DNA from 3 places in the Lelliottia nimipressuralis genome. Region 2 is predicted to be linked to each of the others. Evidence: riboswitches for the same ligand, from Rfam matches in the RefSeq annotation. Region 2 holds a riboswitch; each other region holds the start of a gene.
What was found. A riboswitch is a leader RNA that binds a small molecule or an ion and turns the genes downstream of it on or off. The one in region 2 is predicted to bind thiamine pyrophosphate.
Positions count from the first base shown of each region.

Region 1: another riboswitch for thiamine pyrophosphate. It lies ahead of thiM (hydroxyethylthiazole kinase); the one in region 2 lies ahead of thiC (phosphomethylpyrimidine synthase ThiC).
Region 3: another riboswitch for thiamine pyrophosphate. It lies ahead of thiB (thiamine ABC transporter substrate binding subunit); the one in region 2 lies ahead of thiC (phosphomethylpyrimidine synthase ThiC).

Region 1 is NZ_CP167172.1:2,962,477-2,967,834, reverse strand. Features, by position in the region: gene ACB496_RS14230 (hypothetical protein) at 1-179, opposite strand, end outside; gene ACB496_RS14225 (YadA-like family protein) at 381-1,325, opposite strand; TPP riboswitch at 1,797-1,893, shown strand; gene thiM (hydroxyethylthiazole kinase) at 1,930-2,700, shown strand; gene thiD (bifunctional hydroxymethylpyrimidine kinase/phosphomethylpyrimidine kinase) at 2,697-3,497, shown strand; gene ACB496_RS14210 (GntR family transcriptional regulator) at 3,547-4,293, shown strand; gene ACB496_RS14205 (PfkB family carbohydrate kinase) at 4,267-5,223, opposite strand; gene ACB496_RS14200 (ADP-ribosylglycohydrolase family protein) at 5,220-5,358, opposite strand, start outside.
Region 2 is NZ_CP167172.1:223,194-228,551, reverse strand. Features, by position in the region: gene nfi (deoxyribonuclease V) at 1-286, opposite strand, end outside; gene hemE (uroporphyrinogen decarboxylase) at 296-1,360, opposite strand; gene nudC (NAD(+) diphosphatase) at 1,405-2,178, opposite strand; gene rsd (sigma D regulator) at 2,276-2,773, shown strand; TPP riboswitch at 2,827-2,935, shown strand; gene thiC (phosphomethylpyrimidine synthase ThiC) at 3,019-4,914, shown strand; gene thiE (thiamine phosphate synthase) at 4,914-5,358, shown strand, end outside.
Region 3 is NZ_CP167172.1:739,758-745,115, reverse strand. Features, by position in the region: gene ACB496_RS03500 (sugar efflux transporter) at 1-154, opposite strand, end outside; gene sgrT (glucose uptake inhibitor SgrT) at 275-427, opposite strand; gene sgrR (HTH-type transcriptional regulator SgrR) at 515-2,170, shown strand; TPP riboswitch at 2,207-2,307, shown strand; gene thiB (thiamine ABC transporter substrate binding subunit) at 2,339-3,322, shown strand; gene thiP (thiamine/thiamine pyrophosphate ABC transporter permease ThiP) at 3,298-4,908, shown strand; gene thiQ (thiamine ABC transporter ATP-binding protein ThiQ) at 4,892-5,358, shown strand, end outside.

The DNA.
Region 1 (5,358 bases), 2.0 Mb from region 2:
GCATTCTCAAGCGCCTGTTTTTCGGCCACGGCGTTCATCGTCGTGGTGCGGTTTTGCTCCGCTAAATAACAGGTATCGCGGCTGACGCCTTGCGCTTCACACTTCGCCATACGCTCAGCCGGAGAGGAACAGGCCGAAAGCGCAGAGACAGCAATGGCGACCATCATTAATTTCTTCATTTAATAACCTCTAACACATTGGATACAATTTAAAGATGAGATGAGATCGCGACAGGAGAAATAATCTCTGTACATCGTCCCGAGCCAAAATCCGGTCAGTATTAATAAAATATAAAGCACAGCAGAAAATATTATTATTTTTATCATGATGGCTATCATCAACAGGTACAAAATCACTCTTTAATAACGAGAGCAGATATATCAGAAGCCAATTCCGATACCCGCGCCCATCGCGAAATCGTTGTTGGTGGAATCACTGACACCCGCTTTAATCACGGTTGCGTCGCCTGCATGGAATGATGCGCCCACGCTCAGCGCCTGCTCATTTTTGAATGTCCCGACGCCTGCGGAAAACATCACCTGCTGGCCCACCTGTACCTGAGGCATTGACGCAATGGCGATGGCAGATGCCGCCCCGCTGCGGGATTCTTTCTTGTTATCGTCCACTTCATCTTTCAGGTTTTTGAACTGACTATTACTGGCGGACTGCTGTTGAGCAAACGACTGTTTCGCGTCTTGCAGGTCTTTCTCGACGCTCGCCGACTGCTGGGCAGCGGCACTCTGCAGATGGTTAATCTGCTGATTCACATCCTGTTTAGTCTGCTGAAGATCTTTATTCAGGCTGGCCGACTGCTGCGTGCTGGTGTTCTTCACCGTCGAAATCTGCTGATTCACATCCTGCTTAGTCTGCTGAAGATCTTTTTCAATATTGGTCGTTTGCTGCGTGGTGGTATTTGTTACCGTCGTAATCTGGTTAGTGATGTTCGTATTGGTCTGCTGAAGTGCATTATCGATGTCGATTTTCTGCTGAGTGACCGCATTATTCGTATTATCAATTTGCGTGTTTAAATCTGTTCGCGTCTGCTGTAAATCATAGTTGACCACCAGGACCGCATCTTTAGTGCTATTCAGATCGTCATCTACGCTACTGATACGCGTATTCAGTCCCTGAATAGCCTGTTCGCTATCGACTTTATTTTGGGTGATCTGGTTCTGATGATCGTTGATAAGACCGATAGCCGCCTGGTGATCGGACTCAACGGTATCTCCCCACGCTTGAGAATAATCTAATGGTGCAGCAAATACGCTTCCGGCGCAGATGAGAGTCAACGCAAATACAGCGACAGGGGTTTTACGAGTAAGCATTAATTTCACGATCTCAATCTCAACAATAAATGCAAAAATTCTTAGATATAACGCAGCTAAAAACCGACGCGAAAAATCGAGTCGAGTAGGTCTGCTCCAGAGGGTGTATTTCTTCGATGGTCACAATCTTATTAACCGGGCTGAACTATCGTCTAACTGACGCGCGTGAACTTTGACGCAGATCACGTGTAGTTCATATATCTAAGTTGCTGAAAGTAAACATTAATTTTACATAAAGCGTTGTTTTTATTTGTATTGTTACCCTGGTTTGCGAGGTGGTAGTGCCAAGAGAAGCGGAGAGTTAAAAACATTAAATCTGAATAATCAAAGAGATTAAATGTATACACAGTAAATGAATGTTGAGGCTATTTTTTTAATATTTTTGCCCTGACGCGCGACAGAAATTGGCTCGCGAAGGCTTGCCTGAGGCGATGGCTTGCTCTACCCTGCTAAAATTACTGAACTGCTCAGTAAATTGACTCGGGGTGCCCTTCTTTGTGAAGGCTGAGAAATACCCGTACCACCTGATCTGGATAATGCCAGCGTAGGGAAGTCAGATGCCCCTCACGGCTATCGCTTCTTGACGCAAGGCAGGAGCGAAACCATGCAGCCTGACCTGCTCGATTTACACGTTTTACACCACTTCCGTACCCGTTCTCCGCTTACTCACTGCATGACTAACGATGTAGTGCAGGCCTTTACCGCGAACGTTTTGCTGGCCCTCGGGGCCTCTCCGGCGATGGTTATCGAAGCCGAAGAGGCGGAGCAGTTTGCCGGGATAGCCGATGCGCTGTTAATCAATGTCGGTACGCTCACCTCGCCGCGCGCGCAGGCCATGCGCCGGGCAATTGAACGTGCGGTTGCCGCAGGGAAGCCCTGGACTCTCGATCCGGTGGCGGTCGGTGCGCTGGCGTTTCGCACCCGCTTTTGCCAGCAAATTCTCACTCTAAAACCCGCCGCCATCCGTGGGAATGCCTCAGAAATCCTTGCCCTTGCCGGCATGAGCGCGGGCGGTCGCGGGGTAGACACTACCGATACCGCTGCCAGCGCGTTGCCCGCAGCCCAGGCGCTGGCACGCCAGAGCAACGCCATTGTTGCGGTCACGGGGGAGGTGGATTACGTCACAGACGGGCAGCGAACGAAAACCATCGCTGGCGGCGATCCGATGATGACCCGCGTGGTCGGCACCGGCTGTGCCCTGTCAGCGGTGGTTGCGGCAAGTTGCTCGCTGCCGGGCGATCGGCTGGATAATGTGGCTGCCGCCTGTGGATGGATGAAGCGCGCGGGAAGCGTAGCCGCCGCACACAGCGCCGGGCCGGGCAGTTTTGCCAGCGCCTTTATCGACGCCCTCTGGAATCTGGAGGCGCAGGCATGAAACGTATCAACGCATTAACTATCGCAGGGACCGATCCGAGCGGCGGCGCGGGTATTCAGGCTGATCTCAAAACGTTCTCCGCTCTCGGGGCTTATGGCTGCTCGGTCATCACCGCGCTGGTGGCGCAAAATACCCGTGGCGTGCAGTCGGTCTATCGCATTGAGCCAGATTTTGTCGCGGCTCAGCTTGATTCCGTGTTCAGCGACGTACGCATTGATACCACCAAAATCGGCATGCTGGCCGAAACCGATATCGTTGAAGCGGTGGCCGAGCGGCTGAAGCGTTATCAGGTGCAAAACGTGGTGCTCGATACGGTGATGCTGGCGAAAAGTGGCGATCCGCTGCTTTCAACGTCTGCCGTTGAAACCCTGCGTAAAAAGCTGTTGCCGCAGGTTTCGCTCATTACGCCGAATCTGCCGGAAGCGGCGGCGCTGCTCGATGCGCCGCACGCCCGCAGCGAACAGGAGATGAAAGAGCAGGGCCGTGCATTACTGGCGCTGGGCTGTGAAGCGGTGCTGATGAAGGGCGGTCATCTGGACGACGCCGAAAGCCCGGACTGGCTCTTTACCCGCGACGGTGCGCAGCGATTTACCGCCCCGCGCGTCATCACCAAAAACACCCACGGCACCGGCTGCACCCTGTCGGCAGCACTGGCGGCGCGGCGTCCGCGTCATGAAAACTGGGCCGATACGGTGCAGGACGCTAAAGCCTGGCTCTCACTGGCGCTCGCCAAAGCCGATACTCTGGAAGTCGGTCACGGTATTGGCCCGGTTCACCATTTTCATGCATGGTGGTAAAGCGCTGAAGGAGTATACTGAATAAGGACTTTCTTCCAGGAAAACAGAGATGGAACAAGCGCATACCCGGTTAATTGCTCAACTGAATGAACGGTTTGCGGCGGTGGATAATACCCCGCTTTATCTGAGATTTGCCGAGACGGTAAAAAACGCCGTGCGCAGCGGAATGCTGGAGCATGGCAACATTTTGCCGGGCGAGCGCGATCTGAGCCAGTTGACCGGGGTGTCGCGCATTACCGTGCGCAAAGCGTTGCAGGCGCTGGAAGAGGAGGGCGTGGTCACGCGTTCTCAGGGCTATGGCACGCAGATTAATAACATCTTTGAGTATTCCCTCAAGGAGGCGCGCGGGTTTTCTCAGCAGGTTGTCCTGCGCGGCAAAAAGCCTGACACCCTGTGGGTGAATAAGCGGATCGTCAAATGCCCGGATGAGGTGGCGTCGGAGCTCTCAATCGCACCGCAAAGCGATGTCTTTATGCTCAAGCGCATTCGCTACGTCGATGATGACGCCGTGTCGATTGAAGAGTCCTGGGTGCCGGTTGGGCTGATCCACGACCCCGATGCCATCGGTATTTCTCTGTACGACTATTTCCGCAGCCAGAATATTTTCCCGCAGCGTACCCGCTCGCGCGTCAGCGCCCGGATGCCGGACAGCGAATTCCAGATGCACATCAAAATGGACGAAAAAATACCGGTGCTGGTGATCAAGCAAGTCGCGCTTGACCAGCAACACCGGCCGATTGAGTACAGCATTAGCTACTGTCGCAGCGATTTATACGTCTTTGTGTGCGAGGAGTAGTTCCTCGCGCGTCGGCGCACAGTCGCCGCCGCGATGACTGACTACCCACGCGGCCACCGCATTACCGAGTAATACGGCGTCCGGGAGCGTCCAACCCGCCGCCAGCCCGGCCAGCGTTCCACCTGCGTGGCTGTCGCCCGCACCAATGGTATCCACCACCGTGGCGGGAAATGCCGGAACATGCCCGGCATTTTCACCGTCGTAATACTCTGCGCCGTCTTTATCGTGCCGCACAATCAGCGGGCAGCTGTAATGCGCCTGCCACGCCTTGCCGAGGGCTTCCACGGACACACCTAGACGCTCCGCCGCAATAACGGCTTCCTGGCGATTCAGCGACACAATCGGTTTGCAGGCCATGATACGTGCCATCAATGCATCAGGAATATCCGCGATGCGTGGCCCAAAATCGATAAACGCCGTTACGTCTTTAAGCCCTTCCAGCCAGTGCGTCAGCAGGTACCCGCACGGCGAGGCCAACTGGTAGCCCGAGAGAGATACCAGGCTGTGAGGCGGCACCACAAGCGCGTCCAGCCAGCTCTGCTGCCACTGGTTTTCCACGCCGCTGAAAGACATAAAGGTGCGCTCGCCGTCCGGCTCCACCAGCGCCAGGCACCAGCCGTTATCACCGCTTTCGGCTTCCACCGCGCTGTGCAGATCCTGTTTTGTCATAGCGTTACGAATGATATCGGCCCACACGCCGTGCCCGACCGGCAGCGCGTTTTGCGCCGTGATCCCGAGGCGTTTCAGGGCGATAGCGATGTTCAGCGCACAGCCGCCAATGTTCACGCCCTGTTGTTTTAATTCGATATCACACCCGCGCCAGGGCAGGGCGTAGGCATCGGCGATCACGTCGATGACCGCCGCACCCAGTACCGTCACCGGACGCTGGGCCGTTAAGGTTTCAAGCTGGTGAGAAAGTTCGGTTCTCATGCGCCCTCTCTTTCTTCCCGATAGTGCAGCAGATGCTCGCAGTAGTAGCCAAAGTCCAGCTGATTCACCGCATCCAGCTCGGCTTTCAGGGCTGGATCAATCGCCTGCACGCCGTGCAGCGCGCCGCAAATCGCG
Region 2 (5,358 bases):
TTTGCGAGAGTTGCTCCCACGCTGCCAGCAGCGCGGGGTATTCACGAAAGGAGAGAAAACCAGGAATGTAGGGCATGGTGGTGGCGATGCGCGCCACTTTGTACTCCACCAGCTCCAGCGCGGGATAGGTTAACAGCACCATCGCGGCTCGCGTCACTTCCCCGCCCTGCTCAAACCCGACATCGGCACCGGCGATCAACGCCGGGGGATTCACATCCAGACGATCCTCGCGGATCACCGAGGAGGCCAGTTCGATTTGCTGAGCGCGTAATGACGCGAGATCCATAATCACTCCCTACTGGTGGTACTGTGCAGAAAGGCGGTGCACCGCCTCGACAAACACGCCTGCGTGCTCTGGCGGTACATCCTGATGAATACCGTGGCCGAGGTTAAAGACGTGCCCTTCGCCCTGACCGAATCCGGCCAGAATGGTCGCCACTTCTTCTTCGATGCGTGCAGGTTGCGCGTAGAGCATGGAGGGGTCCATATTGCCCTGCAGCGCCACTTTGTCACCCACGCGACGGCGCGCATCGGCAATATCGGTCGTCCAGTCGAGACCCAGCGCATCGCAGCCGGTCGCGGCCAGCGCTTCCAGCCACTGCCCGCCGCCTTTGGTGAACAGCGTCACCGGCACGCGACGGCCTTCGTTTTCACGCAGCAGACCATCGACAATTTTATGCATGTAGTACAGGGAGAACTGCTGATAATCGCGCCCGGTCAGCACTCCGCCCCAGGTATCGAAAATCATGACCGACTGCGCACCCGCTTTAATCTGCGCATTGAGATACAGAGTGACGCTTTTCGCCAGTTTGTCGAGCAGCGCATGCAGCGCCAGCGGCTCGGCGTACATCATCTTTTTGATCATCGTGAAGGCTTTGCTGCTACCACCTTCAACCATATACGTCGCCAGGGTCCACGGGCTTCCGGAGAAGCCAATCAGCGGCACTTCGCCTTTCAGCTCGCGGCGAATAGTGCGCACCGCGTTCATGACGTAGCCCAGCTCCTGTTCAGGGTCTGGAATCGGCAGTTTATCGACGTCAGCTTTACTCTTAATCGGTGAGGTAAAACGCGGGCCTTCGCCGGTTTCGAAATAGAGACCCAGCCCCATCGCGTCCGGAATGGTCAGGATATCTGAAAAAAGGATCGCCGCATCGAGCGGGAAACGGCGCAGCGGCTGCAGCGTGACTTCGCAGGCCAGCTCGGCGTTTTTGCACAGGGACATAAAATCGCCCGCCTCGGCGCGCGTGGCTTTGTACTCCGGCAAATAGCGGCCCGCCTGGCGCATCATCCATACCGGGGTGATATCAACGGGTTGGCGCAGCAGCGCACGCAGATAACGATCGTTCTTCAGTTCGGTCATTTTTGCAGTTCCTTAAGCGTCATGCCGCCAGTGTAACATGTGATTCATTCATAGTCGGCCCGACACATCGCGACGGTATCTTCTATCAGACGACGCGCCACGGTGCCCGATGGCGGGAGAAGGGGTAAGTCGTCGTAGCGATACCAGTTGGCTTCCAGCAGCTCTTTTTGGTCGATCACGATATCGCCGCTGTCATAATCCGCCATAAACGCTGTCATCAGCGACATGGGGAAGGGCCACGGCTGGGAGGTGACGTAACGCAGGTTTTTCACCTTGATGCTGCTCTCTTCCATCACTTCGCGAGCAACAGCCTGTTCGAGCGTCTCACCCACTTCGACAAAGCCAGCCAGCACCGTATGCACGCCATTGCGATGGCGAGTGTGTTGCGCCAGCAGAATAGTGTCATCCCGACGAATGGCGACGATGATGCACGGGGCGATTTGCGGGTAGTAGCGCTCCCGGCAGTGGCTGCACAGCATGGCCCACTCGGATTTACTCTGGTGCATGGTGTGCCCGCAGTAGCCGCAGAACTTATGGGATCGGAAAAATTCTGCCAGTTGCACGCCACGCCCGGCCAGCTGGAACAGACCGACGTCCAGATCGATCACCTGGCGAACCGATCCCATTTCGTGATGGCGATTTTGCTGGATCAACCACACGGGATCGCCCTGCCATTCGCCGAGCCAGAGTGCCCTCTGCCCCGCAAGATCGAAACGTCCTGCCTCGCCGTAAGGTAATTCTCCGCCGGGCAACCATAATTTTTGTTCGTGGCTGACGATCCACCAGCCGCGATCTAATTTTTCAATTATACGATCCATATCTATTGCACTACCTTTGCTTCACAGGCATGTTGATAACAATATTCTTACATTTCCGGGTGGCCAGCTTTTTCATCTTAACCTTGTGGAGTCAAACATGCTAAACCAGCTACAAAGCCTGACAGAGCGCGTCGGAGGAAGTCATGACCTGGTCGATCGCTGGCTGCACGTGCGTAAACATTTGCTTGTTGCTTACTACAATCTGGTTGGCATTAAGCCTGGCAAAGAATCGTATATGCGGTTGAATGAAAAAGCGCTGGATGATTTTTGTCAAAGCCTGGTCGACTACCTTTCCGACGGTCATTTTAATCTATATGAACGTATTATTCGCGAAATGGAAGGGACCAGCCCGTATTTAGCGGCCACGAAGCTCTACCCACTGCTGGAAGCCAATACTCAGCAGATCATGGACTATTACGACTCAACGCTCGAAAACGCCATCGATCAGGACAATTATCTGGATTTCCAGCAGGCCCTTTCCGATCTCGGCGAAGCGATGGAAGCGCGGTTCACACTGGAAGACAAGCTCATCGCCCTGGTGCTGGACAGCAATCCAAAAGCCAGCAACGAAGACAACATCGCGCGGCCAGCTTGAGTTCTTAAGCGTTAACGAGTAATTTACAAATACCGCACCTGCACTGCAGGCGCGTTTTCTTGTCGGAGTGCCCAGTGCGAAAGCCGGGCTGAGACCGTTAATTCGGGATCCGCGGAACCTGATCAGGCTAATACCTGCGAAGGGAACAAGAGTCAAAATGCTGTTGTATCACCCTCTCTGGGTGATCACACCTCTTGCTTCATCCGTCGTCTGACAAGCCACTCCTTACTTTTTTGGAATGAGCTATGTCTGCAACTAAACTGACCCGCCGCGAACAGCGCGCACAAGCACAACACTTCATCGATACCCTGGAAGGCACTGCTTTCCCGAACTCCAGACGTATTTACATCACCGGTTCGCAGGACGATATCCGCGTCCCGATGCGTGAAATCCAGCTCAGCCCGACACTCATCGGTGGCAGCAAAGAAAATCCCCAGTTTGAAGATAACGAAGCAGTGCCGGTCTACGACACCTCTGGCCCTTATGGCGATGCGGACGTGGCCATCAACGTCCAGCAGGGGCTGGCAAAACTGCGTCAGCCGTGGATTGAGGCGCGCCAGGACAGCGAATCACTGACCGACCGCAGCTCCGCGTACACCAAAGAGCGTCTGGCGGACGATGGTCTGGACGGGCTGCGTTTCTCCGGTCTGTTGACGCCGAAACGGGCGAAAGCGGGAAAATGCGTGACCCAGCTGCACTATGCACGCCAGGGGATCGTAACGCCGGAGATGGAATTCATCGCCATCCGCGAAAACATGGGGCGCGAGCGCATTCGCAGCGAAGTTCTGCGCCACCAGCATCCGGGCGAAGGTTTTGGCGCTCGCCTGCCGGAGAACATCACGCCGGAATTCGTGCGTGATGAAGTGGCCGCTGGCCGGGCGATTATCCCTGCCAACATAAACCACCCGGAATCGGAACCGATGATTATTGGCCGCAACTTCCTGGTGAAAGTGAACGCCAATATCGGCAACTCTGCGGTCACCTCCTCCATCGAAGAAGAGGTCGAAAAACTGGTGTGGTCCACCCGCTGGGGCGCGGACACGGTGATGGATCTCTCCACCGGGCGCTACATCCACGAAACCCGCGAGTGGATCCTGCGTAACAGCCCGGTACCGATCGGCACGGTCCCAATCTATCAGGCGCTGGAGAAGGTAAACGGGATCGCCGAAGATCTCACCTGGGAAGCGTTCCGCGATACGCTGCTGGAACAGGCCGAACAGGGGGTAGATTACTTCACCATCCACGCCGGTGTACTGCTGCGCTACGTGCCAATGACCGCCAAACGCCTGACCGGGATTGTGTCGCGCGGCGGCTCAATCATGGCGAAATGGTGCCTGTCGCATCATCAGGAAAACTTCCTCTACGAACACTTCCGCGAGATTTGTGAAATCTGCGCCGCTTACGACGTCTCCCTGTCGCTGGGCGACGGCCTGCGTCCTGGCTCTATTCGCGATGCCAACGACGAAGCACAGTTTGCTGAGCTGCACACCCTGGGCGAGCTGACCAAAATCGCCTGGGAATATGACGTGCAGGTGATGATTGAAGGCCCTGGCCACGTACCAATGCAGATGATTCGCCGCAATATGACTGAAGAGCTGGAGCACTGCCACGAAGCACCGTTCTACACCCTTGGGCCGCTGACCACCGATATTGCACCGGGCTACGACCACTTCACCTCTGGTATCGGCGCGGCGATGATCGGCTGGTTTGGCTGCGCCATGCTCTGCTATGTCACCCCGAAAGAGCATCTCGGCCTGCCGAACAAAGAGGACGTGAAGCAGGGGCTGATCACCTACAAAATCGCCGCCCACGCGGCAGATTTAGCCAAAGGCCACCCGGGCGCGCAGATCCGCGATAACGCCATGTCGAAAGCTCGATTTGAATTCCGCTGGGAAGACCAGTTCAATCTGGCTCTCGACCCGTTCACCGCACGCGCCTACCACGATGAAACCCTGCCGCAGGAGTCCGGCAAAGTGGCGCACTTCTGCTCCATGTGTGGGCCAAAATTCTGCTCAATGAAAATCAGCCAGGAAGTGCGCGACTACGCCGCCAAGCAGGTGATCGAAGTGGGCATGGCTGACATGTCAGAAAACTTCCGCGCTAAAGGCGGCGAAATCTACCTCAAAAAAGAGGAGGCGTAATGTACCAGCCCGATTTCCCCCCGGTGCCCCTGCGCTTAGGGCTTTACCCGGTCGTCGACAGCGTGGAATGGATTGAACGCCTGCTTGAGGCAGGCGTCAAAACGCTCCAGCTGCGCATCAAAGACAAGCGTGATGAAGAGGTGGAAAGCGATGTGATAGCTGCCATCGAACTGGGGCACCGCTTTGACGCCCGGTTATTTATCAACGATTACTGGCAGCTGGCGATTAAGCATCAGGCCTACGGTGTGCATCTGGGTCAGGAAGATCTCGAGACCACCGATCTGAGCGCTATTCGCGAGGCAGGCCTGCGCCTGGGCGTTTCGACTCATGATGATATGGAGATCGACGTGGCGCTCGCCGCTCGCCCCTCCTATATCGCGCTCGGCCACGTCTTCCCGACGCAAACTAAACAGATGCCGTCAGCCCCGCAAGGGCTGGCGCAGC
Region 3 (5,358 bases), 520 kb from region 2:
CCACCCAGAAAGGCTGTGCGCCCACCTCACGACTCAGGAACAGGCTCAGGGTCGGCGCCTGTAGCGCCCCCGCGACGCCCATCATAAAGGCCACCAGCATAAAAGCGGCATACACGCCATTCAGGCGGCGGCCCATCGTCATCAACCAGAGCATGCGCAGTTCCTTGTCAAAGAGGAGCGAAATGGAGAGGCAGTGTAAACGAAAAAAGCCAGCAAAAACATTTTGCTGGCGGGTGATAAGCACCAATACTCAGTCACACATGATCGAGGCGAGTCAGCGGTCAGAGGTCGATTTCGTAACGTCCCACTGCATCAGATCTTCAAGCATTTTCAGGCGCTGTTCTGCGCACTGGCGGGCCAGCCAGGACACTCCCTTTGTCGCTGAAAAGTAGTGCTGATAAAACTGACGTGCGGTAGACCTCTTCATATTTACCTCCTCACTTCAACAAGGAGGATTATTGGCTTAATATGAGGATTAATAAATTGCTGATTTTTTGTCAGGAGTTCCCCTTTTATGCCGTCTGGTCGTCTGCAACAACAATTCATCCGCCTCTGGCAGTGCTGCGAAGGCCAGTCAAAAGAGACCACGCTGAACGAACTGGCGGAACTGCTGAACTGCTCGCGCCGCCACATGCGCACGCTGCTGAACACCATGCAGCAGCAGGGCTGGCTGAACTGGGAGGCGGAAGCAGGGCGCGGAAAGCGTTCGCGCTTAACCTTCCTGTATACCGGTCTGGCCTTACAACAGCAGCGCGCTGAAGACCTGCTGGAGCAAGACCGCATCGATCAGCTGGTGCAGTTGGTGGGCGACAAAGCCGCCGTGCGCCAGATGCTGGTCTCCCATCTGGGTCGCAGTTTCCGCCAGGGAAAGCACATCCTGCGCGTGCTCTACTATCGTCCGATGAAAAACCTGCTGCCGGGCACGGCGCTACGCCGCTCCGAAACGCACATGGCGCGACAAATCTTTAGCGGCCTGACGCGCATAAATGAGGAAAACGGGGAACTGGAAGCCGACATCGCGCACCACTGGCAGCAACTTTCTCCGCTGCACTGGCGCTTTTTTTTGCGTCCCGGCATCCATTTTCATCATGGCCGCGAGCTGGAGATGAACGATGTGATCGCTTCTCTGCAGCGCGCTCGCGGGCTGCCGCTCTACTCCCACATCGCACACATTCACTCTCCTACCGCCTGGACGCTGGATATCGAGCTTTCCGAGCCTGATCAGTGGCTGCCGTGGCTGATGGGCTATGTCCCGTCGATGATTTTGCCTCATGAATGGGAGAGCATGCCCAGTTTCGCCAGTCAGCCCGTCGGCACCGGCCCTTACGCCGTGATGCGCAATAACAGTAACCAGTTGAAAATCCGCGCCTTCGATGACTACTTTGGCTACCGCGCGCTGATTGACGAGGTGAATGTCTGGGTGCTGCCGGACATCAGCGAAGAGTTCAGCCCCGGCCTGACGCTGGAAGGCCCGACCGAAGGCGAAAAAGCCGTCGAAAGCCGCCTCGAAGAGGGTTGCTACTATCTACTGTTTGACGCCCGCACCCACCGGGGTGCCAGCAGCGAGGTGCGCCAGTGGATAAGCCAGATCCTCGCCCCCGCCAATCTGATCTATCAGGCGGAAGACCAGCACCAGACCTACTGGTTCCCGGCCTACGGGCTGCTGCCTCGCTGGCACCACGCCCGTCCTGGGCGCGGCGAAAAGCCCGCCGGGCTGGAAACCATTACCCTCACCTATTATCGCGAACACGTTGAGCACCGCTTTATTGCGCGCATCATGAGCAAACTGCTGGCCGCGGAAGGCGTGACGCTGGAAATTCAGGAGGTGGATTACGATGAATGGCATCGCGGCGAAGCGGTGAGCGATATCTGGCTCAACAGCGCGAACTTCACTCTGCCGCTCGATTTCTCGCTCTTCTCGCACCTGTATGAGATCCCGCTGATCCAGCACTGCATTGCCCGCGACTGGCAGCAGGACGCCGCTCAGTGGCGCGCCGGAGAGATGAATCTGGCGGTCTGGTGCCAGCAGTTGCTGTCCCAGCAGGCGATGGTACCGCTGATCCACCACTGGCTGATGATTCAGGGACAGCGCAGTATGCGCGGCTTACGCATGAACACGCTCGGCTGGTTTGACTTTAAATCCGCCTGGTTTGCGCCGCCGGAACCATAACACTTTCGTAATATTCACCAAATCATTACAATACCGCCGTTCTCAACGGGGTGCTGCATCGATGATGTGCGCTGAGATAATACCCGTCGAACCTGATCCGGATAACGCCGGCGAAGGGATTTGAGGCTGTCGCTCAAAATCCTTTGCCACTCAACTTTGAGGTGCAAAGTGTTAAAAAAAGTTCTCCCCCTGCTGGCGCTCTTCGCGCTGCCTGCGTTTGCCAAGCCCGTTTTAACGGTCTACACCTACGACTCCTTTGCAGCCGACTGGGGCCCAGGCCCGGTGGTCAAAAAAGCTTTTGAAGCCGACTGTCACTGCGAACTGAAATTCGTGGCGCTGGAAGATGGCGTTTCGCTGCTCAACCGTCTGCGGATGGAGGGCAAAAACAGCAAGGCCGACGTGGTGCTGGGCCTGGATAACAACCTGCTGGAAGCGGCCTCGCAAACCAAACTCTTTGCCAAAAGCGGTATCGCCGCCGATGCGGTGAACGTTCCGGGCGGCTGGAAAAACGACACCTTTGTCCCCTTCGATTACGGTTACTTTGCCTTTGTCTACGATAAAAACAAGTTGAAGAATCCGCCGAAAAGCCTGAAAGAGCTGGTCGAGAGCAACCAGAAATGGCGCGTGATTTATCAGGACCCCCGCACCAGCACACCGGGCCTTGGCCTGCTGCTGTGGATGCAAAAAGTGTACGGCGACAAAGCGCCGGAAGCCTGGCAAAAACTGGCGGCGAAAACCGTCACCGTCACCAAAGGCTGGAGCGAAGCCTACGGCCTGTTCCTGAAAGGCGAAAGCGATCTGGTCCTGAGCTACACCACCTCGCCGGCCTACCACATTATCGAAGAGAAAAAAGACAACTACGCCGCCGCTAACTTTGCCGAAGGCCACTATCTGCAGGTGGAAGTCGCCGCCCGCACCGCGGCCAGCAAAGAGCCGGAACTGGCCGAGAAGTTCCTGAAATTTATGGTCTCGCCTGCGTTCCAGAACGCCGTCCCGACGGGCAACTGGATGTATCCGGTGACCGACGTGAAACTGCCTGCGGGCTTCGATCAGTTGAGCAAACCGCAAACCACGCTGGAGTTCACCCCGCAGCAGGTTTCCACTCAACGCGCCGCCTGGATCAGTGAATGGCAACGCGCCGTCAGCCGCTAATTCCCGGCTGGCTGCTCCCTGGGCTGACTGCCGCCACGCTGATGGTGGTGGTGAGCCTGGGGGCTTTTCTTGCCCTGTGGCTGAACGCACCGCAAAGCGATCTCGCCGCGCTGTGGCACGATAGCTATCTCTGGCACGTGGTGCGATTCTCCTTCTGGCAGGCATTTCTCTCAGCCCTGCTCTCGGTCGTCCCGGCGATCTTTTTGGCACGGGCGCTGTATCGCCGCCGTTTTCCCGGAAGACAAGCGCTGCTGCGCCTGTGCGCGATGACGCTGATCCTGCCCGTACTGGTCGCCGTCTTCGGTATTCTGAGCGTGTATGGGCGCCAGGGGTGGATCGCCACGCTGTTGAGTGTGTTTGGCATCGAATGGACATTTTCGCCTTACGGCCTGCAGGGCATCCTGCTGGCCCACGTTTTTTTCAATATGCCCATGGCGACGCGACTGTTCTTACAGGCGCTGGAAAATATCCCTGGCGAACAGCGACAGCTGGCCGCCCAGCTCGGAATGCGCGGATTTGCCTTCTTTCGCTTTGTTGAGTGGCCGTGGCTGCGGCGGCAGATCCCGCCCGTTGCAGCATTAATTTTTATGCTCTGCTTCGCCAGTTTCGCCACAGTGCTGTCGCTGGGCGGCGGCCCGCAGGCCACCACCATTGAGCTGGCGATCTATCAGGCCCTGAGTTACGACTACGATCCGGGTCGTGCGGCGCTGCTGGCGATGATCCAGATGTTCTGCTGCCTGGGGCTGGTCCTGCTCAGCCAGCGACTCAGTAAAGCCATTGCAGTGGGGAGCCATCAGGTAAACGGCTGGCGCGATCCGCAGGACAGCCTGCGCAGCCGCCTGAGCGATCTCCTGCTTATCGTACTTGCGCTGCTGTTACTCCTCCCGCCGCTGCTGGCCGTGATGGTGGATGGTCTCAATCTGAATCTGATCTCGGTGCTGCAACAGCCGGTTCTGTGGCAGGCGCTGTGGACGTCGCTGCGAATTGCCCTCGGCGCCGGGCTGCTGTGCGTCCTGCTGACCATGATGCTGCTCTGGAGCAGCCGCGAGCTTTACGCCCGCCACTCCCGAATCGCCGGGCAAGCGCTGGAGCTGAGCGGGATGTTGATTCTGGCGATGCCGGGCATCGTGCTGGCGACCGGGTTCTTTTTGCTGTTCAGCAGCACCATCGGATTACCCGAGCACGCCGACGGAATCGTCATTTTCACCAACGCGCTGATGGCGATTCCCTATGCCCTGAAAGTGCTGGAAAACCCGATGCGCGACCTGAGCGCCCGCTACACTCTGCTCTGTCAGTCGCTGGGGATGCGCGGCTGGCAGCGAGTGAGGGTCGTTGAACTCCGCGCCCTGAAACGCCCTCTGGCACAGGCGCTGGCCTTTGCCAGCGTGCTGTCGATTGGCGATTTCGGCGTAGTGGCGCTATTTGGTAATGACGATTTCCGCACGCTGCCGTTCTGGTTGTATCAGCAAATCGGCTCGTATCGCAGTCAGGATGGTGCCGTGACGGCCCTGCTCCTGCTGCTGCTGTGCTTTACCCTCTTCACCGTTATCGAAAAACTTCCGGGGCGCGATGCTAAAACTGACTGATGTAACCTGGCTTTATCAGCACCTGCCAATGCGCTTTACGCTCTCCGTCGAACGCGGAGAGATGATTGCCATTCTCGGCCCAAGCGGTGCCGGGAAAAGCACGCTGCTCAATCTGATTGCCGGTTTCCTGCCTCCGGCGCGTGGCGAAATGTTGATCGACGGGCAAACGCACACCCATACGCCGCCGTCCCAGCGCCCGGTGTCGATGCTGTTCCAGGAAAATAATCTGTTTACCCATCTGACGGTGCGACAGAATATCGGCCTTGGAATGGACCCCGGCCTCAAGCTGACGGCGCTTCAGCGTGAGAAACTCGAAGCGATTGCCCAGCAGATGGGGCTGAATGAATTTCTCGATCGCCTGCCTGGCGAGCTTTCTGGCGGGCAGCGTCAGCGCGTCGCGCTGGCTCGCTGTCTGGTGCGGGAACAGCCAATTTTGCTCCTCGACGAGCC